One region of the Ensifer sp. CCNWLY38 genome, then DNA from elsewhere that is predicted to be linked to it. Evidence: predicted binding sites of a transcription regulator. Region 1 holds the regulator's gene; each other region holds the start of a gene.
The links. The regulator PhoB, encoded in region 1, activates phosphate uptake and scavenging genes when phosphate is short. The targets are predictions, from matches to a motif close to TGTCATNNANCTGTCAT.
Positions count from the first base shown of each region.

Region 2: V7S54_RS17890 (PhoX family protein) is a predicted target of PhoB. The motif match lies at 7,504-7,520, and genes of this name have one in related genera.
Region 3: V7S54_RS22645 (Orn/Lys/Arg decarboxylase N-terminal domain-containing protein) is a predicted target of PhoB. The motif match lies at 7,984-8,000, and genes of this name have one in related genera.

Region 1 is NZ_JBBBBO010000001.1:659,834-669,918, forward strand. It holds gene argF (ornithine carbamoyltransferase) at 1-714, opposite strand, end outside; gene V7S54_RS03260 (aspartate aminotransferase family protein) at 919-2,118, opposite strand; gene V7S54_RS03265 (GcrA family cell cycle regulator) at 2,540-3,061, shown strand; gene phoB (phosphate regulon transcriptional regulator PhoB) at 3,130-3,813, opposite strand; gene phoU (phosphate signaling complex protein PhoU) at 4,073-4,786, opposite strand; gene pstB (phosphate ABC transporter ATP-binding protein PstB) at 4,837-5,652, opposite strand; gene pstA (phosphate ABC transporter permease PstA) at 5,666-6,988, opposite strand; gene pstC (phosphate ABC transporter permease subunit PstC) at 6,985-8,469, opposite strand; gene V7S54_RS03295 (substrate-binding domain-containing protein) at 8,566-9,600, opposite strand; gene phoR (phosphate regulon sensor histidine kinase PhoR) at 9,796-10,085, opposite strand, start outside.
Region 2 is NZ_JBBBBO010000008.1:22,082-32,166, forward strand. It holds gene rkpK (UDP-glucose 6-dehydrogenase) at 1-459, opposite strand, end outside; gene V7S54_RS17855 (NAD-dependent epimerase) at 529-1,572, opposite strand; gene V7S54_RS17860 (ArsR/SmtB family transcription factor) at 1,643-1,975, opposite strand; gene V7S54_RS17865 (SRPBCC domain-containing protein) at 2,026-2,505, shown strand; gene V7S54_RS17870 (hypothetical protein) at 2,618-2,977, shown strand; gene V7S54_RS17875 (L,D-transpeptidase) at 3,004-3,747, opposite strand; gene recO (DNA repair protein RecO) at 3,962-4,708, shown strand; gene V7S54_RS17885 (PaaI family thioesterase) at 4,726-5,235, shown strand; gene V7S54_RS17890 (PhoX family protein) at 5,415-7,427, opposite strand; gene V7S54_RS17895 (DUF2339 domain-containing protein) at 7,728-10,085, shown strand, end outside.
Region 3 is NZ_JBBBBO010000011.1:14,957-25,041, forward strand. It holds gene V7S54_RS22600 (SDR family oxidoreductase) at 1-701, opposite strand, end outside; gene nac (nitrogen assimilation transcriptional regulator NAC) at 850-1,755, shown strand; gene V7S54_RS22610 (pyridoxal phosphate-dependent aminotransferase) at 1,767-2,969, opposite strand; gene V7S54_RS22615 (LamB/YcsF family protein) at 3,019-3,786, opposite strand; gene V7S54_RS22620 (biotin-dependent carboxyltransferase family protein) at 3,796-4,788, opposite strand; gene pxpB (5-oxoprolinase subunit PxpB) at 4,785-5,495, opposite strand; gene V7S54_RS22630 (hypothetical protein) at 5,492-5,959, opposite strand; gene V7S54_RS22635 (acetyl-CoA carboxylase biotin carboxylase subunit) at 5,946-7,343, opposite strand; gene V7S54_RS22640 (acetyl-CoA carboxylase biotin carboxyl carrier protein) at 7,343-7,768, opposite strand; gene V7S54_RS22645 (Orn/Lys/Arg decarboxylase N-terminal domain-containing protein) at 8,045-10,085, shown strand, end outside.

The sequences.
Region 1 (10,085 bases):
GTTGTGGCCGCGGGCACGATGCTCCTGGTTCATCGACACCCAGGTGTCGGTGACGACGCAATTGGCGTTGGCAACCGCCTGCTCGGCATCGTGACACAGCAGGATCTCGCCGCCGTTGTTGCGGGCCCAGTTCAGGATCTTGTCCTGCGGCTCGGAGCCAAGCGGCACGGCCATGTTCATGCGATAGCCGAAGCGGGCGGAGCCTTCGATCAGCGAGTGCAGCACATTGTTGCCGTCGCCGGTCCAGGCGATCGTCTTGCCCTTCACCGGTCCGCGATGCTCCTCGAAGGTCATGATGTCGGCCATGATCTGGCAGGGATGAGTGTCATCGGTCAGGCCGTTGATGACGGGTACCGTCGCGTGCTCTGCCAACTCCAGCAGGCGGCGATGGTCGGTGGTGCGGATCATGATCGCATCGACATAGCGTGACAGGACCTTCGCCGTATCGCCAATGGTCTCGGCGCGGCCGAGCTGCATCTCCGTGCCCGACAGGAACAGGGTTTCGCCGCCGAGCTGGCGCATGCCGACATCGAAGGACACACGGGTGCGGGTGGACGGCTTTTCGAAGATCATCGCCAGCATCTTGCCGGCGAGCGGCTTCTCGGCGGTTCCGGCCTTGACCGTCGCTTTTCGGACGCGGGCATCATCGATGATCGTCCGGAGATCGGCGGTCGTCATGGCCGAAAGATCGAGAAAATGTCTGGTGCCTGCCATCGTACTCGGTTCCTGTCTGAAAACGGATCCTAGGTGCGCCCGCTCCTACGGGACGCACAAAGGTCACTTTAACACTTTGGATCGGTCCTACAGCGCCGCGTGTCTCATCAGACGCGCATAGGTCGCTGTAGCACTTTGAAGTGCTGCATGTTTTTATCCTAAAATCGACCAGGATTTAAGGAACATGCAGTCGGCCCTCATCCGTTAAGCGGCGGCGTTGCCGCCAGCCTTCCGCACTGCTTCAGCGGCGCGCTCGATGCGTGCGAGGCCCTCGCGTGCTTCCTCCGCCGTCACAGTCAACGGCGGCAGCAGGCGCAACACGTTGTCGCCGGCCGGCACGGCCAGGAGCTTCTCGGCGCGGATCTCCTTCAAGAGATCGGCCGAGGGGCCCTTCACCTTGATGCCCAGCATCAGGCCATCGCCGCGGATATCCTCGATGACATCGGGATAGCGATCCTTCAGCGAAGCAAGGCCCTGGCGGAAGACGAGCGCGACATCGCGCACATGGGCGAGGAAGCCATCAGCGAGGATGACGTCGAGCACGGCGTTGCCGACGGCCATCGCCAGCGGATTGCCGCCATAGGTCGAGCCATGCGTGCCCGCCACCATGCCGGCTGCCGCCTCCTCCGTCGCCAAGCAAGCGCCGAGCGGAAAGCCGCCGCCGATGCCCTTGGCAACGGCCATGATATCCGGGCGGATGCCCGTCCACTCATGGGCGAAAAGCTTGCCGGTGCGGCCGACGCCGGTCTGAACCTCGTCGAGGATCAGGAGCAGGCCGAATTCGTCGCACAGGGCGCGCAGTTCCTGCATGAATTCCTTGGTCGCGGGACGGATGCCGCCCTCGCCCTGGATCGGCTCGATCAGGATCGCGGCGGTCTCCTCGGTGATCGCATTCTTGACGGCCGCGATGTCGCCGAACGGAACCTGGTAGAACCCTGGGGCCTTTGGCCCGAAACCTTCAATGTACTTTTGCTGACCACCGGCGGCGATCGTCGCGATCGTGCGGCCGTGGAAGGCGCCCTCGAAGGTGATGATGTGAAACTTCTCCGGCTGCCCCTTGGCGAAGTGGTACCGCCGCGCCGTCTTGATCGCGCATTCCAGCGCTTCCGCACCGGAATTGGTGAAGAAGACCCGATCGGCAAAGGTGACGGCCGCCAGGCGGCGTCCAAGACTTTCCTGACCGGGAACCTCGTAAAGGTTGGAAAGGTGCCAGACCTTCTCGGCCTGCGCCTTCAGCGCCTCGACGAGATGCGGATGCGCATGACCAAGCGAGTTCACAGCTACGCCGGCGGCGAAGTCGAGGTAGCGCGAGCCGTCTTCGGCGATCAGCCAGACGCCCTCTCCTCGCTCGAAACGCAACGGCGCGCGCATGTAGGTATCGTAAAGCGGCGTGGTTGCAGTCATGCGAGGCTCTCCTTCACTCCAATCGGCATCGATCCCGCTGTTTTATGCGGCCCGATAAAAATCAAAAATGCCGCCTTTCGGCGGCGCAGGCACTATTCCTATTTCGCAGTGCAATGTCAACAAAACCAAGCCTTGCAGCGCGGTAGCGAGGCCCATTTCCCTGCGACGAAAAAATCGGCTGGAAGGGCTTGCAAAAATGCAACGCCGATCGAGCAAGTTGGGGAAAACTACGAATTCGATTCGGCGTGATTCCCCGGACTCTTGCCACGGAGTCCGGCGGTCAGTACGTTAACATTCAATTACTAGACGCATGCGGCGGACCTAGTCACCAAAAGAGTTATCGCGTTTGCAACCTCGGGATTCAGCCGGGGTGCGGTGAGGGATTCTGCCATCCCCAACGCTGAGAACGGAGAGTGCAGAAATGAACTGGACTGACGAGCGGGTGGAGAAACTGAAGAAGCTTTGGTCCGAGGGCCTGAGCGCAAGCCAGATCGCGGCACAGCTCGGCGGCGTCAGCCGTAACGCTGTCATCGGCAAGGTTCATCGCCTGAGCCTTCCAGGCCGCGCCAAAGCCGGCGGCAGCACCACTGCGGCGGCCCGCCCGAAGCGGCCGACCTCGGCGCCGCGCGCTCCGAACTACGCCGCGCGCGTTTCGACCCGCACCGTTGCCCGCCCGTCCGGCGCCACCGTTCTCAAGGAAGAGATCGAAGTCGATCTCGTTGCCGAGCAGGATTTCAGCATCCAGACCGACGTGGTCGTGCCGATGTCCCGCCGCCTCGAGCTGACCCAGCTCACCGAACGCACCTGCAAGTGGCCGATCGGCGACCCGCTGAAGGAAGAGTTCCACTTCTGCGGCAACGACTCCCCGGAAGCTTCGCCCTATTGCAGCTTCCATGCGCGGCTTGCCTACCAGCCGTCGGCCGAGCGCCGTCGGATGCGCTAAGGATCCGCACAGGACCAAAACGAAAGGGGCCGATCGGCCCCTTTTTTATTGACTTCCGTTTGCCCTTCTCAGCTTTCGAGCGAGTAGCCGGCGCCGCGCACGGTGCGGATGACATCAGGCATGGTCGAGAAGTTCAGCGCCTTGCGCAGGCGGCCGACATGCACGTCGACGGTCCGCTCGTCGACATAGATGTCGTGGCCCCAGACGCCGTCCAGCAACTGCGAGCGCGAGAAGACACGGCCCGGAGAGGACATCAGGAACTCCAGCAGGCGGAACTCCGTCGGCCCCAGGCGAACTTCGCGGCTGCGGCGATGGACGCGATGGGTTTCCCGGTCGAGCTCGATGTCGCCGCAGCGCAGCAGCGTCGAGAGAACTTCGGGCTTCGCCCGGCGAAGCATCGCCTTGACGCGGGCCATCAGCTCCGGCGTCGAGAAGGGCTTGACCACATAGTCGTCCGCCCCGGTCGCAAGACCACGGACGCGCTCGCTTTCCTCGCCGCGCGCCGTCAGCATGATGATCGGCAGCCGCTCCGTCTCCGGGCGCTGGCGCAGTCTACGGCAAAGCTCGATGCCGGAGACACCGGGCAACATCCAGTCGAGGATCAGAAGGTCGGGCAGGCGTTCCTGTAGCCGGATCTCCGCCTCGTCACCCCTGAGGATCGTATCGACGTCGAAGCCTTCAGCTTCCAGATTGTAACGCAGCAGGACGCTCAGCGCCTCTTCGTCTTCGACCACGGCGATTTTTGGCAACATCAGGTAACGTCTCCTTACCGCGAGCGCCGTGCGGGTCCAGCGGACCGGCCGGCGCTCAGACACTCTAAATCTGGAGCACCCCCGCCATTTTCAAAGGCGGTGCGAAAAGCCGCATGCTTCAGATACAGGAATTCGGGGCCGCGACCGAAGCCGCGACCGGATGATATTCATGGGGCATGCATTGCGAACGGCGCGTTTAACGCCAGAGCGGGATGAGGAAAAGTGTATGCGGTTGTCCCCCGCATCCCGCTCAAACCTTCTAGTCGTTGACCGAGCCCAACGTCGACGTGTTGTCATCCTTCGGGCGCTCGCCCTCCGGCTGGGCACCCGTCGCCATGTAATAGATCGTCTCTGCGATGTTGGTCGCGTGGTCGCCGATACGCTCGATGTTCTTGGCGCAGAACAGAAGATGCGTGCAGGGCGTGATGTTGCGCGGATCTTCCATCATGTAGGTGAGCAGCTCGCGGAACAGCGAGGTGTAGATCGCGTCGATCTCCTCGTCGCGTTCGCGAATGCTGTTGGCCTTCTCCGGCGATCGCGAGGCATAGACGTCGAGCACTTCCTTGAGCTGCACCAGAGCGAGCTCGGCGAGGTGCTCGAGACCGCGGGCGAGCTTGCGCGGGATGCCCGAACCGGCAACGGCGATCACGCGCTTGGCGGTGTTCTTGCCGAGGTCGCCGACACGCTCCAGGTCGGAGGCGATGCGGATCGACCCCATGATCTCGCGAAGGTCGGCGGCGACAGGCTGGCGCTTGGCGATCGTGACAATCGCCTTCTCGCCGATCTGGCGCTCGGCATCATCGAGAACGGTGTCGTCCGAGATTACCTTTTGCGCCAGCGCCAGGTCGGAATTGACCAGGGCGCGGACGGATTCGGCGACCATCTGCTCGGCGAGACCGCCCATTTCCGAGATGCGGCGCGTCAGGTACTTCAGTTCTTCGTCATAGGCGGACATGATATGCATGGACATGATCGTCGATCCTTACAGGCGCTTTCCAGTGACTGTTGCAGCCGTGATTGGCCTCAGCCGAAGCGGCCCATGATGTAATCCTGGGTGCGCTGGTCATCCGGATTGGTGAACATCTTGTCGGTGTCGTTCTCCTCGACAAGGTTGCCGAGGTGGAACATGGCGGTGCGCTGCGAAACGCGGGCGGCCTGCTGCATCGAGTGGGTCACGATGACGATCGTGAAGTTCGTGCGCAGTTCGTGGATGAGTTCCTCGACCTTGGCGGTCGCGATCGGGTCGAGTGCCGAGCAGGGCTCGTCCATCAGGATGACTTCCGGGCTGACGGCAACGGCGCGTGCGATGCAAAGGCGCTGCTGCTGACCACCGGAAAGTCCGGTACCCGGCTCCTGCAGGCGGTCCTTCACCTCGTTCCACAAACCTGCCTTCTGCAGGCTGGTCTCGACGACCTCGTCAAAGTCCGCCTTGGTGCGGGCAAGTCCGTGGATGCGCGGACCGTAGGCGACGTTGTCGTAGATCGACTTCGGGAACGGGTTCGGCTTCTGGAAGACCATGCCGACGCGGGCGCGCAGTTCGACCACGTCGATGGTCGGATCGTAGATGTCGTCTTCATCGAGCGTGATCTTGCCGGTGACGCGGCAGTTCTCGATGGTGTCGTTCATGCGGTTCAGCGTGCGCAGGAAGGTCGACTTGCCGCAGCCCGACGGACCGATCAGCGCCGTTACCGTGTTCTCGCGGATGTTGAGGTTGACGTCGAAAAGCGCACGCTTCTCGCCGTAGTAGACCGACACATCCCTGCCGATCATCTTGAAGGGAACCGTGTTCATTTTCTGATCCAAGGCTTTCTCGACCGCTGCTTCTGACATGATGTTCATAGTAATTACCTCACTACCAACGGCGCTCAAAGCGACGTCGCAACAGAATGGCGCCAAGGTTCATGACGACGAGGAAGATGAGAAGAATGATGATCGCGCCGGAGGTGCGCTCGACGAAGGCGCGTTCCGCCTCGTTGGCCCACATGTAGATCTGCACCGGCAGCGCCGTCGACGGCTCCATCGGCGAACCGGGATAGTCGACGACGAAGGCGACCATGCCGATCAACAGCAACGGCGCGGTTTCGCCAAGCGCGTGGGCAAGGCCGATGATCGTACCGGTCAGAATGCCCGGCATGGCCAGCGGCAGAACGTGGTGGAAGATGGTCTGCATCTTCGAGGCACCGAGACCGAGCGCCGCCGAGCGGATGGACGGCGGGACCGCCTTCAAGGCCGCGCGGGTGGCGATGATGATCGTCGGCAGGGTCATCAGCGTCAGCACGAAACCGCCGACGACCGCCGCCGAACGCGGCATGCCGGCAAAGTTGATGAAGACGGCGAGACCCAACAGACCATAGACGATCGACGGAACGGCCGCGAGGTTGTTGATATTGACCTCGATCAGGTCGGTGAGCCGGTTCTTCGGAGCGAACTCTTCAAGATAGATCGAGGCGGCAACGCCGATCGGCAACGACAGCACGAGCACGATCAGCATCATGTAGAACGAGCCCAGCGCAGCAACGCCGACGCCGGCGGCTTCCGGACGGCTGGAAGCACCGAAGGTGAAGATGCCGGTGTTGAAGCTCTTCCTCAAGACACCTGCCTCAGCAAGCTGGTTCATCCAGGTAACCTGCTGGTCCTTGACCTTGCGCTTGCTCTCTTCGACCTTGAGGTCGATCTGCCCCTTGTTGGCAGAGTCGATGTTGGCTTCGGCCAACAGGGTGACCGGAATGGTCTTGCCGATGATGGACGGATCCGCCACGACCATGTCGCGCAAGAGCGTACGGGAGCTCGCCGAGACCATGTCGGTCGCCTGCTTGACCAGCGGCCGCTTGGTCGCATCGATGCCGAGCTGCTTGACGAGCGCATCGCGCACCAGCAGCGGATAGTTGGCGGCCACCAGTACCTTGCTGTCGGTCGTGCGTTCGCCGTTGGGGTCGATGACCTTTTCGGTAAACTCGATCGGCAGCGTGATCGTCGTCTGCTGGAACGCGGTGTAGCCATTGGAAATGACGGTCCACAGCAGCAGCGCCAGGAAGAAGAGACCGGTGCTGATTGCGGCAATGCCGTAGGCGCGGAACCGGCGCTCGGCGGCGTAGCGGCGCTTGATGCCGATATCGCGTTTTGCGGATTCGGGACGGGCGGAGATCCGGACGGTCGGGGAAGCGATGTCGGTCATTCGTACTGTTCCCGGTATTTGCGCACGATATAGAGCGCGTAAATGTTGAGGCCGAGCGTGATGACAAAGAGCGTGATACCCAGCGCGAAGGCCACCAGCGTCTGCGGCGAGGTGAACTCGAGGTCGCCCGTCAACTGGTTGACGATCTTCACGGTCACCGTCGTCATCGGCTCGAAGGGATTAATCTGCATGCGGGCCGCGACACCGGCTGCCAGCACCACGATCATCGTTTCGCCGACGGCACGCGATGCGGTCAGAAGCAGCGCGCCGACAATGCCGGGAAGTGCTGCCGGAAGAATGACCTTCTTGACCGTTTCCGAGCGGGTGGCGCCGAGGCCCAGCGACCCGTCACGCAGTGCGCGCGGCACCTGGGTGATAATGTCGTCGGAGAGCGACGACACGAACGGGATCAGCATGATGCCCATGACGATGCCGGCGGTGACCACGCTCTGCGCCTGGATGAAGTTCTGGTAGTTGCCGGTGGCAAGGCCGTTCAGCTGCGCCGAGATATCACGCAGGAACGGACCAACAGTCACCAGGGCGAAGAAACCGTAGACGATGGTCGGGATGCCGGCGAGCACCTCGAGCAGCGGCTTTGCGGTCGACCGCAAGCGCGGGCTTGCATACTCCGCCATGTAGATGGCCGCGAAGAGGCCGATCGGCACCGCGAAGAGCATGGCCACGAAGGCGATGTAGAGCGTGCCGGTGAGAAGCGGGATCAGGCCGAACTGGCCGGAGGCGCCGCCGCTGCCAGCAGCAGCGAAACGCGGATCCCAGACCGTGCCGAAGAAGAATTCGAACGGCGAGACCATGGTGAAGAAGCGGCCGGCTTCCGACAGCATCGAGGCGACGATGCCGACCGTCGTCAGGATGGCGATGGAAGACGCGACGATCAGCGCGCCGAGAATGACCCGCTCGACCTGGTTGCGTGCACGGAAGCGGGTGGCGATGTTGCGGATGGCGTAGATGCCGCCGGCAATCGCGATCAACAGTACGGCCGCGGTCATCAGCCAGCGATTGGTGGCGGTCATCGCGTTGAAATGCTGGGCGACGGCGACCATGTAGGGCTCGCCTTCGCCGGCAAGGGCGACGCCCTTGGCTGCGAGCGTCGAGCGGAGATTGGCGGCACCGCTTTCGAGTGCCGCGATCTCCTCGCCGCTCAGGCGCAGCAGACCACCGGCGACGGACTTGACCTGGCCGAGCGCGAGCTGAACGGCGGCGCCCCCTTGGCTCTGGACGGTGTCCGGCAGGGCCGCGCGCGTGCTTCCGTCAATATAGATAGGAGCGGCAATCAGCCAGGCGCCGAGAACGAGCGCCGCCGGAAGCATCGCCCAGATGGCGACGTAGCTACCGTGATAGCCCGGCAAGGAATGAAGGTTGGAGAGCTTGCCGCCAGCCTGCGCCAGCGAGCGTGCGCGACCGGCAAAATAGGCAATGAAACCAATAACAATAATTAGCAAAAGAAGGAGCGAGGTACTCATCCGCACGTCTCCCCGGCATCGCCCGTCATGAGCCGCCGGCAAATCGAATGAAGGCATGCCCCGGCGCGAAGGATATCGCGCCAGGGCTTGTCGTTATCAGAGCATGTTGCCGGCTGTGAAAGCCTTGCGGATTTCTTCGCGCTCGGCGTCCGGAGCAGCAACCAGGCCGTACTCGGCGAGCGGGCTGTCCGGGCCGATCATCTGGTCGTTGATGAAGAACTCAACATATTCCTTGAGGCCCGGGATAACGCCGAGGTGTGCCTTCTTGACGTAGAAGAACAGCGGGCGGGAAACCGGGTACTCGCCGGAAGCGATCGTTTCGGTCGACGGTACGATGCCGTTGACGGTGGCGACCTTCAGCTTGTCGGCGTTGTTTTCGTAGAAGGACAGGCCGAAGACGCCGATGCCGTTCTTGTTGGCAGCGATACGAGCGAGCGTCTCGGTGTAGTCGCCGTCGATGTCGACAGCCATGCCGTCCTTGCGGACCGCGACGCACTTGCTGTGCTGCTGCTTTTCATCGGCAACGGCAGCCTTGATGACGTCAACGGCGCCGGCGTTCTTGCAGCCTGCAGCCAAGATCTTCTCTTCGAAGACTTCGCGGGTGCCGTGCTTTTCGCCCGGGATGAAGGCGGCGATTTCAACGTCCGGAAGGGCGGAGTTGACTTCCGACCACTTCTTGTAGGGGTTGGCAACGATCTTGCCATCGACGACGACTTCAGCAGCGAGAGCCTTGTAGAGGTCTTCCGGCTTCAGGGCGAGGTCGGCATTGCCGGCGTCGGTCGCGAAGACGATACCGTCATAGCCGATCTTGACTTCCTGGATTTCGGTCACGCCAGCGGCCTTGCAGGCCTCGACTTCGCTGTCCTTGATCTTGCGCGAGGAGTTGGCGATGTCGATGGTGTCCGGGCCGACGCCCTTGCAGAATTCCTTCAGTCCGGCCGAGGAGCCGCCAGATTCAACGACCGGGGTCTTGAAGTCGGGGAAGGTCTCGCCGAACGTCTCGGCTACGATCTTGGCGTAGGGAAGAACGGTCGAGGAGCCAGCGACCTGAACCTGGTCACGGGCGGCGGCTGCGCCGGCAAATGCGGCAGACGCTACCAGCGCCGCGACAGTGAGTTTAAGAGCTTTCATAAAAGTTCTCCCGGAATGGGCTTGTGTTGGTGTGCGCCAAGCGTTGCAGCGCTCTTCGCCGTCTTATCGGCTGCCCCTAGTTAGCTGCCGATGGCCACACCTTTTATGTCAGTTTGACGAAACATTTATGACAGCTCATGTCATTGAAAATACTAATGGAAAATGAACGATCCCGGCTTTTCCCGCGCCAATATGTCAGAACCGGACCGTAAAAGTCGTACCTTTGCCGACCTCAGAATGGATCAGCAGCCGGGCACGGTGCCGGGTGAGGATGTGTTTGACGATGGCAAGGCCCAATCCGGTGCCCTTTTTCGAGCGGCTGGCCTCGACATTGACCCGATAAAAACGCTCGGTAATGCGCGGGACATGCTCGGCGGGGATGCCCGGCCCATAGTCCTTCACGATCACCTCGGCCTGTGCCCCTTCTTCGCCGCCACGCAAGGTTATGTCGACCTTCTTGCCCTCCTGGCCGTACTTGCAGGCAT
Region 2 (10,085 bases), on a different contig from region 1:
CAGGAATTCCGGATTGGAGACGACGGCGAAATCGGCGTCAGGATTGGTTTCGCGAATGATGCGCTCGACCTCATCGCCCGTGCCGACCGGAACGGTGGATTTGGTAACGATGACGGTGAACCCCTTGAGGTTCTCGGCAATCTCGCGGGCCGCTGCATACACGTAGGAGAGGTCGGCATGACCATCGCCGCGGCGGGAAGGCGTACCGACCGCGATGAAAATGACGTCGCTGTCGGCGACGGCGGAAACGAGATCGGTCGTGAACGACAGCCGACCCGAGGCGACGTTGCTGGCCACCAGATGGTCGAGGCCGGGTTCGAAGATCGGAATACGGCCCTGCATCAGCGCGTCGATCTTGCTCTCATCCTTGTCGAGACAGACGACGTCGTGACCGAAATCCGCAAAACACACACCGGAAACGAGGCCTACATAGCCGGCGCCGATCATTGTGATTTTCATAGGCTCTTTCCTTTGTTGTCTGGCGAGCTCTTGTCCGCGAACGCTGAAACCATGCTGGTTTGCACGTATCTATGCCTGCGAGGCCGAGGATCCGGCTTTCCCGCCAACATTGTAGTATTCCTCATACCAGGCGGCAAAGCGCGCCACGCCTTCTTCCACCGGGATTGAGGGTTTGAAATCTGTCAATGCCTCCAGAAGATCGGGGGAGGCATAGGTGCGCGGCACATCGCCCTGCTGCATCGGCAGCATGTTGCGCAGTGCCGGTTTGCCGACGGCCTTCTCGACCGTTTCGACGAACGTCATCAGTTCGACCGGCTGGCCGCCGCCGACGTTGACGACACGGAACGGTCCTTGGCGCGACAGCGTGTCCTCGGCCTTCTCGGATGGCACGCGGTTTTCTTCCGCCGGTGCCACGTGCGAGAGCCTGAGGATGCTTTCGACGAGGTCGTCGATATAGGTGAAGTCGCGGCTCATACGGCCTTCGCCATAGATGTCGATCGGCTGTCCCTTGTGGATGGCATCGACGAACTTGAACAGCGCCATATCAGGCCGCCCCCAGGGACCATAGACCGTGAAGAAGCGGAAGGCGGTGGTTGGAACCTTGTAGAGATGGGCATAGCTATGCGCCATCAGTTCCATCGATTTCTTGGTGGCGGCATAGAGCGTCATCGGCTCGTCGGCGCGATCGGTCTCCGCAAACGGGATCTTCTCGTTGGCGCCGTAGATCGAGGACGTCGAAGCGAGCATCAGGTGTTTTGGGCCGAGTTCCCGCGCCAGTTCCAGGATGTTCCACGAGCCGATCAGGTTGGAATCGACATAGGCCTTGGGATTTTCAAGGCTGTATCGGACGCCGGCCTGGGCCGCGAGGTGGATGATGACCTCGGGCTCGGCAATCTCCGCCGCATGGTTGAGCGCCGCGCGATCCTCGAGCATGCCGACGACAGCCTTGAAGCCGTTCGAACGCGCCAGGATCTCATGCCGGCGCTGCTTCAGCGTCACGTCGTAATAGGGGGTCATGCCGTCGAAGCCGACCACGAAATGTCCTTCGTCGATCAATCGCTTGGCGAGATGAAAGCCGATGAAGCCCGCGGTGCCGGTGATGAGGTAGCGCACGACCATGTCCCCAGATTGTGTTGTCAGGGCGTTCTTACGAAGAAAGCCGGGCAATGGAAAGTCGAAACCATCACTCCGACGGTTGGCCCAGTCCCTGTTGCAGGGCGGAGAGGACCGACATTGCGTGCCCCGCATATTGGCTGATCCAGCGGTCGTGAATGGCTTGGATCGGCAAAGCGTTCAAGTGGTTCCAGCGCTCGCGGCCCTCGCGGCGAACGAGCACGAGTTCGGCCTCTTCCAGCACCTTCAGATGCTGCATGACGGTGCAGCGATCGAGATTGCCGAATTGTTCGCAAAGCATGCCCGTCGTCTGCGGCGCGTGCTTCATGGCGTCGAGCATCTGGCGGCGCAGGCCGTTGGCCAAAGCTTTGAAAACGAGGTCGTCTTTCGAATCGGTTGACATGTTATGTTTTTATAACATATTCTGTTCGGGCTCAATAGGAGGAACATCAGATGCCCTTCGAATTCCGTGTGAATGGACGGATCGATCGCCCGGTCGCCCAGGTCTTCGATGCCGTCGTCAATCCGGATCAGCTCAGTCGCTATTTCGTCACCCTTGGCGGCATCAGCGGACCGCTGGTCGCCGGGGCTGCGGTCAAATGGTGGGGCGAGGTCCCGGTCCAGGTCGAGGCGGTCGAGCAGAACGAGCGGATCGTTTTTCGCTGGGACGCCATGGTCGCCAAGGGCGAGGAGCCCTACCAGACCCGCGTGGAGATGCGCTTCCAGTCGCTGGATGACGGCGCCACCATGGTGACGATCGCCGAAAAGGGATGGCGTGAGAACGAGCAGGGGCAGAAGGGGTCTTATGTCAACTGCGAAGGCTGGTCGCAGATTGCCTGCATGAAGGCCTGGCTCGAATACGGCATCAACCTGCGCCAGGGCTATTACCTCAGCGAACTCTCAGGCAAGCCGGCACTCGAGCCGCAAGCCTGAGCCAGCCGGCACCGGGCTTTCCGCTCCGGATCCGGGCGCGAGATTATCGACAATCGAAACACAGACAATGAGCCGCATCGGCAGTCGTCGGGCGGCAATAGGAGATTGCGCCATGACGAAAATTACAGGCGGCATCAATATCGCGGTGAAGGTTCCCTCGCATCAATACGAGGCAGTCGTCGCCTTCTATCGCGACACGGTCGGCCTCGAACCCATCGAAGAAAAGCTGCCGGCCATCGGCTTCAAGCTTGGGCCCAACCAACTCTGGATCGACGAGGCGCCGAACTACAGCCAGGCCGAGGTCTGGCTCGAACTCTTTACCGATGACCATGTGGGCGCACTTGATCATCTCGCCGCCAGGGGCGTTGTGCGCTGTGATGCGGTGGAAGATCTCGGCGAAGGTTTTCGCGGCGGCTGGATCATGAACCCGGCCAATATCGTGCACATGGTGCGGACGCCGGACGCCTGGTAGGCGCCCGCCATTCCGTCAAGCAGGTATCAATAGGCGGGCGGCAGGCCGCCATTCGAAACGCTCGCCATCGGCACGCCCCCGGCCGGTTCGGTCATCGGCGGTTCGGCTTGCAGCACGACGACGCGCGAATCGAGCGGCACACGGCTGTAGAGATCGATGATATCGGGGTTGAAGAGACGGATGCAGCCGCTCGAAACGGCTTTGCCGATCGACCAGGCCTCGGTCGTGCCGTGGATGCGGAACAGCGTGTCGCGATTGCCCTGGAAGAGATAGAGCGCGCGCGGCCCGAGCGGGTTGCGCACGCCCGGCTCCATGCCGCCGGCAAGCGGGCCGTAGCGCTCCGGTTCGCGTGCCACCATGTCCTGTGTCGGCGTCCAGCGCGGCCATTCGGCCTTGCGCGCAATGCGGGCCTCGCCCTCGAATTCGAGGCCCGCCTTGCCGACGCCGATCCCGTAGCGCATTGCCATGCCGCCATCCTGGACGAGGTAGAGGAAGCGGTTCTGGGTATCGATCACGATCGTGCCCGGCGGCTCGTGCGTCTGGTAGGCGACCTGCTGGCGCAGATAGCGCTTGTCGACCTTGCTGATGTCGATCGCATCCAGCGGGAACTTTTCGTTGGGCAGCGGCCCGTACATCGCCACATAGTATGGATCCGGTCCCTTCGGCTTGGCCGGCCCCGACGTGGTGACGCAACTAGCGAGCGCCGAGGTGGCGAGAAGAAGGGCGAAGAGCTGCGCCAGGCGGCCGGCGCTGTTCCGGGACACACACATAGTGAAATTTTGATCCTGCTGATTGTTTTTTCGGGCGGGAGGCACGGCTTTTGCCGCTCTTCCGTTCTAATGTCAAAGACGGCGTCGGGGCGGCGACAGCATGTCGCAAATGAGGCAACCAGTGAGTGTGGCCGAAAGGCGACAGTCGCCCCTATCACGCTGGCTATCGCAACATCGCTTGATCCGCTTTCGACCGCGGGTGTATGCCATATCCATGCAATGGAGCGATCAGGCCATTATTCTCGGCATACGGCGGCACGGCGAAAGCTCTGCCATCGTGGAGGTCATGAGCGCCGCCCACGGCCGGCATCTCGGTATGGTGCGCTCGGGCCGCTCGCGCATCATGCAGCCGGTGCTGCAGCCGGGCAATTCGGTGGAAGTCACCTGGCGCGCGCGGCTTGACGAGCATATGGGGGAATTCCGCATCGAGCCGGTGGAACTGCGCGCTGCACGTTTGATGGAAACCGCGACCTCGGTCTATGGCATCCAAGCGCTCGGAGCACTTCTGCGGCTGCTTCCTGAGCGTGACCCGCATCCGCATCTCTACGAGGCACTCACCGTCATCGTCGATCATCTCGCCGATCCCGCCGATGCCGGAGAATTGTTCGTGCGCTTCGAGCTCGCGGTTCTCAACGATCTCGGCTTCGGGCTCGATCTGACGGAATGTGTGGCAACCGGCGCCCGCACCGACCTGGTCTATGTCTCGCCGAAATCGGGCAGGGCGGTTTGCCGCTCGGCCGGGGAGCGTTATGCGGACCGCATGCTGGCGCTGCCGGATTTCCTCTCCGCCGAAGCGCGTCGGGCTGCCGATCACGACAGCCTTGCCGCCGCTTTCCGCCTGACCGCCTTCTTCCTCAACCGCCATGTCTATGAGCCGCGCGGCCTCGACGTTTCTTCCGCACGAGACGGCTTCGTCCATGCGGCGCTCAAAGCGCTGAAAGCGCAATCCTCCGCCGCCTGATCCCCCAGGAGTTATCAATGTATCAAGAACTTTATCCCGGCATGTCCGTATCCGGTATCGGCGTGCTGTCGCTTGACCGCGTCGCCCGCGACGGCGGTCTCAAGGCGATGCAGGACCTGCTGAGCGGCGAGCTGCCGGCACCGCCGATGTCGAAGACACTGAAGTTCGGACTGAGCGAAGTCGAAGAGGGCCGGGTGGTCTTCAAGGGTTTTCCGACCGAGGAACATCTCAATCCGCTTGGCACGGTGCATGGCGGATGGACGGCGACGATCATGGACTCGGCGCTCGGCTGCGCAGTTTTCACCACGGTGAAACCCGGCGAGGCCTATACGACGGTGGAATTCAAGGTCAACCTCGTGCGGCCGTTGCTGCCGGGAATGGGCGAGGTCTTCTGCGAGGGCCGTATCGTCCATCGCGGCCGAACGATCGCGACTTCGGAAGCCTGGCTGCGCGACGGAAACGGCAAGCTGCTGGCCCATGGCACCGAAACCTGCGCGATCTTCCCGATCGACAATCTGCGGCGTTAAAAGCAATTCCAGGAAAAGTGCGAAGCGGTTTTCCGTCCGGAGTTGCGTCGCTTCAAATAGAATTCCAGGAAAAGTGCGAAGCGGTTTTCCGTCCGGAATTGCGGCGTCAAATACAACTCCAGAAACAAGAAACGCCGCGCGGTAAAGCGCGGCGTTCTTCTTTGCGATCGCAGCTTTTGTCAGCCGATGCGGCCGCCGCCCTGCTTGGTCACGGCGACGACGGCCGGACGCACCGGCATGTCGTCCTTGAAGTCAGGCCAGCGGGTTGCCGGCGTCTCGTAAGTGGCAAGACCGGCGTCGCCCGGATGCTGGACGGCCAGGAAGAAGGTGTCCGACGTCGGGTTGAAACAGGGACCGCACATTTCGGCGCCAACCGGCACGCGGAAGAAGAGCTTCGACGTGCCGCGGGCACTGCCGTCCGTGTCGATCGCCCAGATGCCGTCGGTGCGGCCGGTTTCCTTCTGGTTGTTGCCGTCGGTCGATACCCAAAGGCGGCCATCGGTGTCGATGGCGCAGTTGTCGGGCATGCCGAACCAGCCGTTCTTGGTGGTCGCCGTCGAGAACGAAGCGCCGACCTCGGCAACAGCAGGATCGCCGCACTTCAGAAGCACGTCCCAGCGGCTCTTCAGTGAGGTGAAGTCGCCGTCGGTTTCAGTGATCTCGACGATGTGGCCGAAGGCGTTCTTGGCGCGCGGGTTGGCGGCGTCGACTTCTTCTGCCTTGCGCTTGGTATTGTTGGTCAGCATCACGTAGACCTTCCCGGTTTTGGGGTTCGGCTGAACGTCCTCCGGGCGGTCCATCTTGGTGGCACCGAGCGCGTCGGCGGCGAAGCGGGTGTTGATCAGCACGTCCGCCTGCGAGGCGAAGCCGTTGGCTTCGGTCAGCGGGCCTTCGCCGTGAGTAAGCGGCATCCAGGTGACGGTGCCGTCCTCGTCGAACTTGGCGACATAGAGCGTGCCTTCGTCGAAGAGGTCCATGTTGGCGGCGCGATCATCAGGGTTAAAGGCGCCCTTGGTCACGAACTTGTAGACATAGTCGTAACGCTCGTCGTCGCCGGAATAGAGCACGACGCGCCCATCCTTGTTGACGATCGATTCACAGCCTTCGTGCTTGTAGCGGCCGAGTGCGGTGCGCTTCTTCGGTACCGAGGTCGGATCCAGCGCGTCGACCTCGACGATCCAGCCGAAGCGATTGGCTTCGTTCGGTTCCTTGGAGACGTCGAAACGGTCGTAGAAGGAGGCCCATTCGTACTGGCCACCCGGTGCGCCCAGGCGTTTGAGCTGCTTGTACTCCGGGTGGTCTTCGGCGAGCTCGCCGCCGAAATAGCCGTTGAAGTTTTCTTCGGCCATCATGTAGGTGCCCCAGGCGGTGACGCCGCCGGCGCAATTGTTGATCGTGCCGAACACCTTCTTTCCCGTCGGGTCGGACGGCGTCTTCAGGCGGTCATGACCGGCGGCCGGCCCGGTGATCTGCATCTCGGTGTTGACCGTGATGCGACGGTTGTTCTTGCCGTCGAGAACCGGCTGCCACTTGCCGTCGACCTTGCGGATCTCGATGATCGTGCCGCCATGAGCGGCCATCTCGATGTCGACCAGCTCCTTGGTGTACTCGCCGAGAACGACCTTCTCTTCCTCGACTTCCTTGCCGTCCTTCGTCACCTTTTCCTTCACCACGCTGGCGAAGGCCGGGAACATCAGTTCGGCATTGGTGTATTCGTGGTTGACGACCAGGAGACCGTGGTCGGCGCTGCCGTCGAGCGGGATGAAGCCGACATAGTCGTTGTTGTAGCCGAACAGCTTTTCCTGGGCGGCCGCCGTCTGGTTCTTCGGGTCGAACTCCGGGCTGTCGGCGAAGATCTTGTCGCCCCAGCGCAGCAGGATGTCGGCATCGTAACCTTCGGCGACGTGGTGCTTCTCGTCGACGCCGGCTTCGATTTCGGTGAAGTCGAAGCGCGAGCCTTCCTCGGCGCGTGCTTCTTCGGCAGTCAGGAGAGCCAGCGGGCTGACGGTCGTCGAAATCGCGGCAACGGCGAGCGAACCGCCGATGAACGAGCGGCGCGAGAAACGGCGATGGATGATGTCGCCCATCGTCGGGTTGGTGGAACAGTTGTGGCCAATGTCTTCCAGCTCTTCCCTGCGTTCCGTCAGCGTCTTGAATTCGGTCTCTTCCGTCTGGCCGAGATGCTTGTCCATGATCGGGTCTCCTGGTTGAACGATGGAAACCACCGCGCCGAGGCAGCGGTGTTCATCCGCCTGTACCAGTTGCTCGGTGACAGTTCTGCGACATTTCCGTGAAGAGATTACAGCGCTCGGCCGTCTATTGCATGTTTCCTGGAATCGCCTCCGATTTAAGGACAAAGACACGCAGCAATTCAGAGTGCTACAGCGACCTTTGCTAGTCTGATAAGACGCGCGGCGCTGTAGCGATTTGGGGCGCGCGTAAAAATCTGTATGGTTGCGTGCGATCTGTGCGTGCGACTGCCAGGGGAAAACATGTTCGAACTCTTTGCTTTTCTTGCCTTCATTCTCGCTCTTTCCGCCTTTGCCGGCGGTCGCAAGACGGCCGAGCGGCTGGGGGCCGAAATCGCCGCGCTGAAGGCGGAGGTCGCAAGGCTGAAGACCTCATCGGGCGCCGGCGTTCAGGCCGAAGCGACGACCGAAGAGCTCGCCGCCGCGCCCGAATTGCCGGTGGAACCGGAGACGGTAGAGGAGGCTGCGATCGGCCTGACGGCCGGCGCGCGCGAGGGGGCCCGGATCTTTGGCGACGCGGAGAACGCGGCGGAAGACATCGAGGGTGCCGAGACCATTGCCGCCAGCACAGAAGCGCCACAGCCGGTTCCGGCTGCGCTCCGTCAGACCGAAAGCCTGGAAAGCCGGCTCGGCGCACGTTGGGCCGTCTGGGTCGGCGGCATTGCGCTCGCGCTCGGCGGCGTCTTCATGGTCAAATATTCGATCGATGCCGGCCTCCTGAGCCCGACGGTTCGCCTGACGCTTGCCGCCCTGTTCGGTCTTTTGCTGATGGCAGCAGGGGAGGTCATTCGCAGGCGCGCGGTGCCTGTCATCGCCAATGAGTTCCAGAATGCGATGATCCCCGGCATCCTGACGGCGGCCGGCGCAGTCACCCTGTTCGGTGTCGCCTATGCCGCCTATGGCATCTACGGTTATATCGGCACGGGCACGGCATTCGTTCTGCTGGCTGCGATCTCGCTTGCGACCGTTGGTCTGTCGCTGCTGCATGGGCAGGCGCTCGCCGGCCTCGGCCTGCTTGCCTCGCTCGCAACCCCGGCACTCGTCTCGAGCGACGAGCCGCGACCCTGGGTCCTCTTCGGTTTCCTCTCGATCGTCTGGCTTGCGACGTTGCTCGCGTCGCGGCTGCGGACCTGGACGGTAGTGCCGACCCTTGCCAACGTCGGCATCGGGCTTTGGGGGCTTGCCTATATCACTGCGGCCTCGCCATTCGAACCGCTGCCGGTCGCCTTTGCGCTGTTGGTGATGACCATCGGCATCGGCCTCGTCTGGCCAGGTGCTACGGAAGCTGCACCCGCGCCCGACGTCCCTGAGGGTGCGGAGCGACGCGGTGCCGTTGCCGGACCATGGGAGCGGTTGTTTATCCCGCCACATGCGGCAATCTCCATTTCCGCGGCCATCGCCGCCATGGTGCTTGCGCTCCTTCTGATCAGCCCGGCGGTGGCCGCGGTCAAATATCCCGTGACGGAATTTGCTGTGGTCATTGCGGCGCTGGCGGCCTTGGGAGCCTGGCGGCCGACGGCGGTCTATCCCGCCGTGCTTTCCGCCGTCGGGGCAGTGGCCGGCGTCTGGAGCCTGACGGCGCTGAGCGGTGTGCTCGCCTATCTCGATCCCTCGCTCGCCGACGCTCTGCCGACGATCGTCCTGCCTGGCCGCACCGCCATGATTACGGCAATGCTGCTTGCGGCGCTGTACGTGTTGCTCGGCGGCTTCGTGCTATCGCGCCGTCTCGTCACCCATCCGCAATATTCGACCCTCTGGGCCGGTCTTGCCGCCGTCGTCCCCATCGCGCTGACGGCCATGTCGTTCCTGATGACCGGCAACTATGCCTTCGATCTGCCGCACGGTCTGTTCTCGCTCATCCTCGGTGCCGCGTTGCTCGCGTTAGCGGATTGGCTCTATCGCCGCGACGACGAGGCCGAGGCGCGCGATATCGCGGCTGGATTGCTGGTCGCCGGTTCGTTCGCGTTCTTCGTCCTTGCGCTTCATGCCTGGACCGATGGGTTGGTCACGACACTTGCGATTGCCGTGCTCGGAACGGCCTATGCGCTCGCGACGCGCATCCGCACCTGGCCGATCCTGCCTTGGATGACCGGTGCTGCGGCTGTGGTCGTTCTCGGGCGCATCGCCTGGGAGCCGACGATCGTCGGTGCCGGCAATCTCGGCACCACGCCCGTCTTCAATGCGCTGCTGCCGGGCTACGGTATTCCCGCCGCACTGCTTGCGGGCTCCGCCTATTTCCTCAGATCCTGGCCGAACACGCGGGTACGCAACCTCCTGCAGGCGCTCGCCAGCCTTTTCGTGCTCTTGACGCTCGCGATTCTCGTGCGTCACGCGATGAACGGCGGCGTGCTCGATAGCGCTGTGCCGACGCTCGGCGAGCAATCGATCTATACCCTGCTGGCGATCGGCGCCTCGGCGATCTTCATGAGCCTCGACATGAAGTCGCCGAGCCCGGTCTTCCACTATGGCGGCATGGGCCTCGGCGTGCTCTCGATGCTGTCGGTGCTTTCGGCTCATCTCCTCGGCCTCAATCCTTATTTCAGCGGCGAGCTTCTCGGTCATATCCCGTTCTTCGATCTCCTGCTGATCGGCTATCTGCTG
Region 3 (10,085 bases), on a different contig from region 1:
AGCGTCGGGGTGATTTCCATGTGCCCGATGTTGACCGCGACGGGTGCGGCGATCGCAAAAGCGATCGCATCGGCGATGTCGCTCGCCTGCGGCAGTTCAAAACCGTCGATGAAGCGCTCGCGGATAGAAGGGTCGTTGCCGTGTACATGGTTGAAGATGTCGGTTGCGACCCGGCCCGGGCAGATCTCGGTTACACGCACGCGCTTGCCGAAGGTGTCGATGCGCAGCTGGTTGGACAGCATGCTGACGCCGGCCTTGGTCGCGTGATAGGTGGAGTTGCCATTGAAGTTGTAGTTGCCGGCAATCGAAGAGATGTTGATCACATGGCCGCGGTCGCGTTCAGCCATGCCAGGCACGATCAGCCGGCAGAGATGGAGGACGGCGCGCAGGTTGACATCGACGAGGAGATCGATGTCGCCATCCTCCGCTTCGAGAAATTTCTTCGGCCGGTCGACGCCGGCATTGTTCACAAGAATGTCGAACTCAACTTCACCGGCAAGCTTCGCCAGTGCGGCACGGTCGGTTACGTCGATTGCGTGAGAAATGCAGCCCGTGCGCTCGGCAAGTGCCTTCAGCGCATCGGCGCTGCGGGCGACCGCGTGCACTTCGAGGCCCTCGCGGCGGAGCCGCTCGACGACCGCAGCACCGATCCCGGAGGATGCGCCCGTCACGAGTGCGGTTCTGTAATCGGAAAAGGACATTTTGGTTCCCCTGTTGTTGAAAGAGAGAGTAGCGAAGCTTTCCGGCTCTGAATAAGACCGTTTGAATCTGGATGGATAAGGATGGCTTATGGACTTGCGGCGAGCCCGTTGCCCTGTAACATCTGGGGCGAACAGGCAGGCAGGGCATATGGATATCAGGCGTCTCAAATCCTTCATCGTCATCGTCGACACCGGCAGCATCACGCGGGCCGCCGATGTTCTCCACATCGCCCAACCGGCCCTCAGCCAGCAGCTTGCCGCGCTGGAAGATCATTTCCGCCAGAAGCTTCTGATCCGCAGCCAGCAGGGTGTCTCGATGACCGAGGCCGGCAGGGCCGTGTACCGTCACGCCCAAATCATCCTGCGGCAAATGGACCAGGCACAGGCAGACGTAAAGGTGGCAGGCGACACGCTTGTCGGGCGCGTCTCGGTTGGTCTCGTGCCCTTCTCAAGTGCTGCAACGCTCTCGGTCGACCTGTTGACAGAAACGCGCAAGCGCCATCCCGGCATCCTACTGCATCTGACCGAAAGCGTGGGTCAGACCTACAGCCAGATGATCATGAACGGCCGGCTGGAAATGGCGCTGATCCATGGCACCGGACCCATTAAGGGTGTTCGGTTCGAGCCTGTGTTCGTGGAAGAATTTCATCTCGTGGCGCATCGCGATTTCGGCATCGAGCCGGGTGACGCGCCGCTGCCCTTGAGCACGCTTAACGACGTTCCGCTGCTTCTTCCGCCGCCTTACAATTTCGTGCGCAGGGCGATCGACCTTGCCTTCACGCGCGCCCGCTTCTCGCTGAATGTCGTGGCCGAGGTCGAGATCGTCCGCACCCTTGCGCGCGCCGTCAGCGCCGGGGTCGGCGCGACCATCATGCCGCGCGCCATAGCTGAGCGGATCATTGCAGAGTCCCCTGAACCTCTCGTCTCGCGCATGGTCACGCCGAAGATCGAAGAGACCCTATCGCTCTGCGTTTCCGATCAAAGCGAACTGTCAGAGCCGGCACTGGCGGTGAGATCCATTCTCGTGGAACTCACCGCTCGTCTCAAGGTTTAACGGCTGAGCGCTTACCGCAATCCGGCGCAGAAATCAGCGATGCGGTCGCAGGCCTCACTCAGTTGCTCCATGCTGGTGGCATAGGAAATGCGGAGGAACGGGCTCATACCGTAGGCGGCCCCCTGCACGGTCGTCACGTGATGTTCGTCGAGCAGGGCCAACACGAAATCCGTGTCGTTCTCGATCCTGCGACCCTTCCTGCTGGTTCGGCCGATGAGCTCGGCAATGTTCGGGAAAACGTAGAAGGCGCCTTCCGGCTTGTGGCAGCGGATTCCTTCGATAGCACTCAGCCGCTCCACCACGAAGTCGCGTCGCTTCCTGTAGATAGTCGCCCGTTCCCTAAGAATGTCCTGCGGACCGTCCAGCACGGCGGCAACAGCGGCCTGGGTGATCGTCGACGTGCCCCCGCTGTTCTGGCCGTTGACGTTGCTGATCGCCTTGATCAGGTCTTTCGGACCGCCGCAGAAGCCGAGGCGCCAGCCGGTCATCGCATAGGCCTTCGATGCACCGTTGACCGTCAGTACGCGATCCCTCAGGCGCGGTTCGACCTCGGCGATCGTGCAGAATTCGAAGTCGTCGTAGATCAGGTGCTCGTACATGTCGTCGGTCATGATCCAGACATCCGGGTGCCTGAGCATCACCTCGGCAATCGCTTTCATCTCGGCGCGTGAGCAGGCAGCACCAGTCGGGTTGTTCGGGAAGTTCAGAAACAGCCATTTGGTGCGCGGCGTGATCGCGGCCTCGAGGTCTTCGGCCCGGAGCTTAAATCCGTTCTGTTGCGGGCAATCGACCGGGACGGGTACCGCGCCGGCGAATTTCACGATATCCGCATAGCTGATCCATGAGGGGGAAGGGATGACGACCTCGTCGCCGGGATTGCAGGTGGCAAGGACGGCGTTGAAGATGATCTGCTTGCCGCCGCCGGCCACAACGATCTCGGAGGGATCGTAGTCGAGGTTGTTGTCCCGCTTGAACTTGCGCGCAATGGCCTGCCGAAGTGCCGGCGTTCCGTCGAGCGGTGGATACTTCGTGTCGCCGGCAAGGGCTGCGGCATGGGCCGCCTCGACGGCGTTGGCGGGCGTCGGAAAATCCGGCTCGCCTGAGGAGAGGCTGATAACCTTGATGCCGTTTGCTGCAAGGTCGCGGGCGCGCTGGCTCATGGTAGCAGAAGCGGAAACGGAAACGTTCTTTAAGCGGTCGGCAATAGCGGGCATGATCGTTGCTTTCGATAGGGACGGATAAGGTTTTGCAGTGTGCGAGGGCTCAACCCAGAAGCTTGGAGACGGGCGTGACCACGCCCCCAGCCGCCTCGATTTCGCTGCGGACGGTACGGGCAAGTTCAAGCGAACCCGGCGTATCGCTGTGCACGAGGATGGAACGGGCCCGCATCGGGATGACGGTTCCGTCGATCGCGGTTACGGTCCCCTCGATCAGAAACTGCCGCACCCTTGCGCGCACCAGGGCCTGCTCCTTGACGAGGGCACCGGGCATGCCACGAGGCACGAGTTTGCCTTCGGCGTCATGGGCGCGGTCCGCCAGGAAGAGGGTCAGCGTCTTGAGCCCGGCATCGAGCGCCGCGCGTTCAATGACGCTGCCGGACGTACCGAAGACGATCAATTCGGGATCGACGGCACGGATCGCCGCCATCATCGCCGCCGCCAGGGTCGGGTCGCGATTGACCATGTTGCCCATGGCAGCGTGGAAACTGACATGTGAAACGCGTACATCTTCCGCGCGGGCGATCGCAATCAGCGCGCCCAGTTGGTAGAGCATCTGCTGGCGCAGTTCGTCGGGTCCGAAGGGCAGTTCGCGACGGCCGAAACCTTGCCGGTCCGGCAAACCCGGATGCGCACCGACGTCAACTCCCCTCGCCCGTGCGAGACGCACCATCCGGGCCATCGTCTCCGGGTCGCCGGCATGAAAGCCGCAGGCGACGTTGGCAGAGGTCACGACATCCATCATCGCCTCATCATCGCAAAGCGAATAGGGTCCGAAACCCTCACCCATGTCGGAATTGAGGTCCACCTTCATCAATGTCTCCTAAGCCATGGCGGCGAGCGCCTTGCTGACGAGGCGCGCGGTATTTCTGATGTCTTCGACATAGGCAGCGAGCGCCTTCTCTATAGCCCTAGCCTCAGCGTGCTTGGCCGGCACGAAGCGCAGCGTCGAACCGATGCGAGCCTGCCCCATCCGCCAGAGATCCGCCTCGATGACGCCGGCGATCTTCGGATAACCTCCGGCCGTGTTGGCATCGCTCATCTGGACGATCGGCTCGCCTGCAGGCGGCACCTGGATGACACCGGGCACCACGCCGTGCGAACGCATCTCCACCACCTCCACCGGATGGATCGGATCTCCGTTGAGACGGTAGCCGGTGCGGTCGCTGCGCGCCGAGATCTTCCACGGCTGGCGCCAGAACCGGTCCGCGTCGGCTCCGAAGAGGTCGTGTTCGCCGGCCGGCAGTGCGCGAATGAGAAGCGCACCATCTTCGTCGACTGGAAACACATCCTTCAAGGCAACCGCTGGCGGCACAACGCCGAAACCACCTTTCGGCAGGACAGCCGGTTCGACCGGACCCGTCGCGATGCCGTCGCCGGCGGCAAGGGTCCTGCCGGAAAACCCGCCGAAGCTTCCACGCAACGACGTGCTGCGCGATCCCATCACCTGCGCCACATCGACCCCGCCAGCCAGGCTCACATAGGCCCGTGCATCGCGAAGCGGCGGGAAGAGCTCCAGCACCTGACCGGCCTCAGCTTCCGCAGCCCACCAGGGCGGCAGGGCGACACCATCGAGCTTCGCCCGGCAATCGGCACCCGTAAGTGCGAATGCGCCACCTTTGGCAAAACATAGCCGGAAGGGGAAAGTCTGGACCTCGATGACGGCGGCCCCCTGCGGATTGCTAAGGAGGACGTTCCCTATCTCCAGTGCCACGGGGTCCATTGCTCCTGAGGCCGTGACCCCGATATTCCGATAGCCCGGACGCCCCCGATCCTGGACAGTGTTCAGCGGGCCGGTTTCGAGGATTTCGATCACAACTCGATCCTTTCAGGGCGGAAGCGCACGGTATCGCCAGGCGCCATCAAGGCGGGCGCTGCAGCCTGGGGGTCGAACATCTGAAGTTCGGCAAAGCCGATCGAATTCCATCCGTTCGGGCCGGTCAGCACGGCCACACCGGTTTGCATGCCGCCGATCGTGACGCAGCCCCGCGCCATCTTGAGCGAGGGCACGGTCTTTCGCGGCATATGGATGCGTGGATCAAGCCCGTGCAGGTACCCGAAGCCCGGCGCACTGCCGAGAGCGAAGACGCGATAGATGCCTTCGTGATGAATACGCACGACTTCCCGGTCGCTGAGACCGCTGAGGTCACAGAGCGCCGGCAGATCCGTGGCATGTTCGCCGCCATAGGTGACGGAGACCTCAATTTGTCGACCGGCAAGATCAATGCCCTGCGAACGCTGCCATTCGTCCTGCAGTTGCCGGACGACCGCTTGCGCATCGTCCGGGGTCTCCTTCAAGATCACGAGCAGGTTCGTCATGCCAGGAACGATCTCGGCGACGTCTTCGTGCGTCTCGAGCGCGCGGGAGAGCGCCCAGATGCGCCTCTGGTTCGGCAGGTCGAAGGCCCCGGGTGCTTCGAGCAGAAAGGCACGCGTGCCGATGAAGGATATCTTCGCCAGTTCCTCGGTATTCGGGACGATTGAGGCAGGCGACGGGAACGGGGCCTGTTGCAGGAGGCTCATTGGGCGTGTTCCATGGTCAAAACGGGGTCTCCGTAGCCGATCAACTCTCCGGCACGGGCATGAACGCCAGCGACGATCGCAGTCGCCGGCGCGATCACCGGGAGCAGGATGGGTCCGACCTCCACGAAACCGGCGACGCCGCCCACCTCAAGCGTGCAGCCCTCACCGGCAAGCGGTGAAGCATCCAAGCTACCGGGATGTCGATCACGAAACACCCCGGCGAGCGGCGCCTTGACGGCCCACCCCTCAGTCACCGGCGAGGTGACATCCTGAGCCTCGTCACGACGCCTCACCGGGTTGGCGTCGGGGGCCAGCACAATCTTCAGGGCGTGGCCGTCCTTCGTGCTGATCTCCAACTCGCTCGCGCCGGAAGCGCCAAGCCAGGTGGTCAGAGTGGAGATGAGAGCCGGATCGGAGAAGTCACCGATCCCGGATCTGCCTGACGAGCGGTCACGCCTTGACACCGGCTTCCTCCCTCAAACGTTTTTCAAGATGATGGATATCGACGCAGCCCTGCATGAAATCCGGATCTGCAAAGATCCTTTCGTGCAGCGGAAGGTTGGTGGAGATGCCCTCGATACTGGTTTCCGAAAGGGCGACCTGCATGCGCCGGATCGCCTCGTCGCGGGTCGGCGCATGGACGATCAGCTTGGCAATCAGGGAATCATAGTACGGGGAAACCCGGTATCCGGCCGAGATATGGGTATCGACGCGAATGCCCGGTCCGCTCGGAAAACGAACCGCTGAAATGCGACCGGGGGCGGCCACGAAAGTGGTTGGGTCCTCCGCGTTGATCCGGCATTCGAAGGCGTGTCCCCGCGCCTCGCCGCGAAAACGGCCCGTGTCGAGCACGTCGCCCTGGGCTGAACGCAGCTGTTCGTGCACGAGATCGACACCGGCTGTCGCCTCCGTCACGGGATGTTCGACCTGCAGCCGGGTGTTCATTTCGATGAAGTAGAACTCTCCGTGCTCGTACAGGAACTCGAAGGTCCCAACGCCGCGATAGCCGATCTGCCGGCAGGCTTCTGCGCAGCGCGCGCCGATTTTCTCTGCGAGTTCCGGTGCAATACCGGGTGCCGGCGCCTCCTCGACGACCTTCTGGTGCCGTCGCTGAACGGAGCAATCGCGATGACCAACCCAGACGGCATTGCCGTGATTGTCGCAGAGCACCTGGAACTCGACATGGCGCGGGTGCTCCAGAAACTTCTCCACGTAGAGCTCAGGCTTGCCGAAGGCGCGGCGCGCCTCCTCGCGCGTGATCGCGACCGCATCGGCTATATCGGCGCCGTCGCGCACGACGCGCATGCCCCGCCCGCCGCCGCCACCGGCCGCCTTGACGATGACCGGGTAGCCAATGGCCTCGGCGATGGTGCGCACGGCGTCCAGGTCATCAGGTAGAGGTTCGCCCGGTCCCGGCACGCAAGGGACGCCGGCAGCCATCATAGCGCGCTTGGCAGCGATCTTGTCGCCCATGATGCGGATTGCCGAGGCCGGTGGACCAACGAAACCCAGTCCGGCTTTTTCGACCGCTTCGGCGAAATCCGCATTCTCCGAGAGAAACCCGTAACCCGGATGGATCGCCTCCGCGCCGGTCACACGCGCTGCAAGCAGGATCGCCGCCTGGTTGAGGTAACTCCTGGCTGGCGCCGACGGCCCGATCGAGAGTGGACCACCTTCGCCCGGAGCTGCCGCTCCCACCCTATCCGCCTCGGATGCAACACGGATCGCGCGAAGGCCGAGTTCCTTGCAGGCCCGTTCGATCCGCACGGCGATTTCTCCGCGATTGGCGATGAGGACAGACTGGAATGGGTGGCCGATTTTCCGGGCGGCCTCGAAAGACGCGTCCATCACCCGATCTCCACGAGCGGGTCGCCAAAGGCGACCTCCTGGCCGTCCGCAAAGAAGATGCGTTTGACGATACCGCCGAACGGAGCCGATATAGTCGTGAAGACCTTCATCGCCTCCACGATGCAGAGAGCTTGCCCCACCTCTACCGGATCGCCTGCCGCCACCATTGGAGCGGATCCCGGGCTGTTTGACTGATGTACGATGCCTGAGGTCGAAGCACGAACAAGCTGCGTTTGCGGCTGGTCATCCAACCTTGGTGGCTCGACCGTCGATGGCGTTGCCTGCACTGCGGTTGGGATTTCCAGGTTGGCTAAACGAGCCGGATTGCGAATGACGACAGTCGTGTCGGCATCGCTGACTGTCAACTCCGAGACACGCGAGCGCCCGACAAAGTCGAGAAGCGTCTTGATCTTTTGCAGATCCATTGTTTTCCCCACGGAACGAAGATCACCGGGGTTCGGCCCTGAGGGCCGTGATCCGTCCGGTGCAGTTGGGGAAATCTTACACAGCATCCCGTTTGATGGGGGCAGACAAACTTTGAATAGAGAGACCACTGCCCCCTCTCCCGCTGCTCCACGAGGACTCTTGGACGAATGGCCGGCACGCGTCGGTCTGCAAGATCACAGATAATCCGGGCCGCTGTCACAACATCGTCACGAAACACACGAACAACTCGCTGCTTATTGATGGCGGAGGCTCAGATGGACTACTTCAGGCGCTTCACCTTTTTGTTCGCGACACCCGCCTTCGACAGCGAGGATCTGGAGGGAGCCCGCTACCACCAAATCGTCGAGGAGATTGAACGGTCCGGTTTCGAGGTGGTGCGCGCACGCAATCTCGAAGACGCTGAGATCGCCGTCCAGACGGACGCTGCCATCGGCTGCATGATGGTCGATTGGGGCAAGAAGGGCATGGAGGGCAAGACAGCCTCTCTCATCAACCTGATGCGCCGTCGCGGCCTCGAATTCCCCATCATTCTCTTGATCCGCCGCAAGCGCTTCGAGGATGTGCCGGTAGAGGTGCTCGACTTCATCGACGGTTATGTCTTCCTGTCCGAGGAGACCCCTGCCTTCATCGCGAAAAACCTCATCAGCCGCCTCAAGCAGTATGCCGAGACGATGAAGACACCTTTCTTTGGCGCGCTGGTGGACTACGCCGAGGAAGGCAACCAGCTCTGGACATGTCCCGGCCATAATGGCGGTGTGTTCTATAGCCGCAGCCCGGTCGGCCGCGTGTTTATGGAGCATCTGGGCGAAGCGGTTTTCCGCGACGACCTCGACAATTCCGTGCTCGACCTCGGCGATCTCCTGACCCATGAGGGCCCGGCGCTCGCGGCGCAGAAGGAAGCCGCCAAGATTTTTGGCGCGGAGAAGACTTACTTCGTCCTCAACGGCACCTCGACCTCCAACAAGGTCGCGCTCTCCGCCCTCGTCACCGATGGCGACCTGGTTCTGTTCGACCGCAACAATCACAAAGCGGCGCATCACGGCGCGCTGATGATTTCCGGCGGTATCCCGGTTTACGTGCCGACCGCACGGAACGCCCATGGCCTGATAGGCCCCATGGATTTTGGCTCCCTGAACGAGGAGACGCTGCGAGCGCGTATTCGCACCCACCCACTGGTCAAGGACCCTGACGCCTGGCAAAAGCCGCGCCCGTTTCGGGTGGCGGTCGTGGAACAGTGCACCTATGACGGCACGATCCACAATGCCGAGATGATCCTGAAGGCCATCGGGCATCTGTGCGACTACATCCTGTTCGACGAGGCCTGGGCGGGCTTCATGAAGTTTCATCCGCTCTATGCCGGTCGTTTTGCCATGGGCCTCGCAGAACTCGGACCCGAAGCGCCGGGCATCATCGCCACGCAATCCACGCACAAGCAGCTTGCGAGCTTTTCACAGGCTTCGCAGATCCACATGAAGGATCGGCACATCACTGGCCAGAAGCGCCGGGTCGAGCACCGGCGCTTCAACGAGAGCTTCATGCAGCACGCTTCGACCTCACCCTTCTATCCCCTCTTCGCCTCCCTGGACGTCGGCGCGCAGATGATGAAGGGCCGCTCTGGCGAAGTGTTGTGGGATGATACGATCCGCCTCGGCATCGAACTGCGCAAGAAGATACGGGCTGTGCGCCGGGAGTTCGAGGAGAAGGAGCGTCGGCCCGAGCGCCGCTGGTTTTTCGAGCCGTTCGTGCCGGACCGGGTGGCGATGCCGGATGTGGCAAGCCCTGGAGCGGTGCACGACGTGCCCTGGGAGAGCGTCGCCACCGATCAGCTCGCCATCAATCCGGCCTTCTGGCACCTCGCCCCAGGTGCTGCGTGGCACGGCTTTTCCGACATGGCGCCGGGCTTCGCAATGACCGATCCCAACAAACTCACGCTGCTCACGCCCGGATTCGACAGGTCGACCGGCGCATATGCCGACCACGGCATTCCGGCGCCGATTGTCGCGCAATACCTGCGTGAAAACCGGATCGTCGCGGAAAAGAACGACCTGAATTCCCTGCTGTTCCTGCTCACCCCCGGCGTCGAGGCAAGCAAGGCGGGCACATTGATCAGCGGCCTTGTTGCTTTCAAGCGGCTTCATGACGACAATGCGCCTCTGGAAGAGGCAATCCCGGAATTCTATCGCCGCCGACCCGGTCGTTACGCCGACGTGCGGTTACGCGACCTGTGCGGCGATATGCATCGCTTCTTCCGCGACGCCAATGTCAGCGCGCTGCAGGCGAAGCAATTTTCAGAAG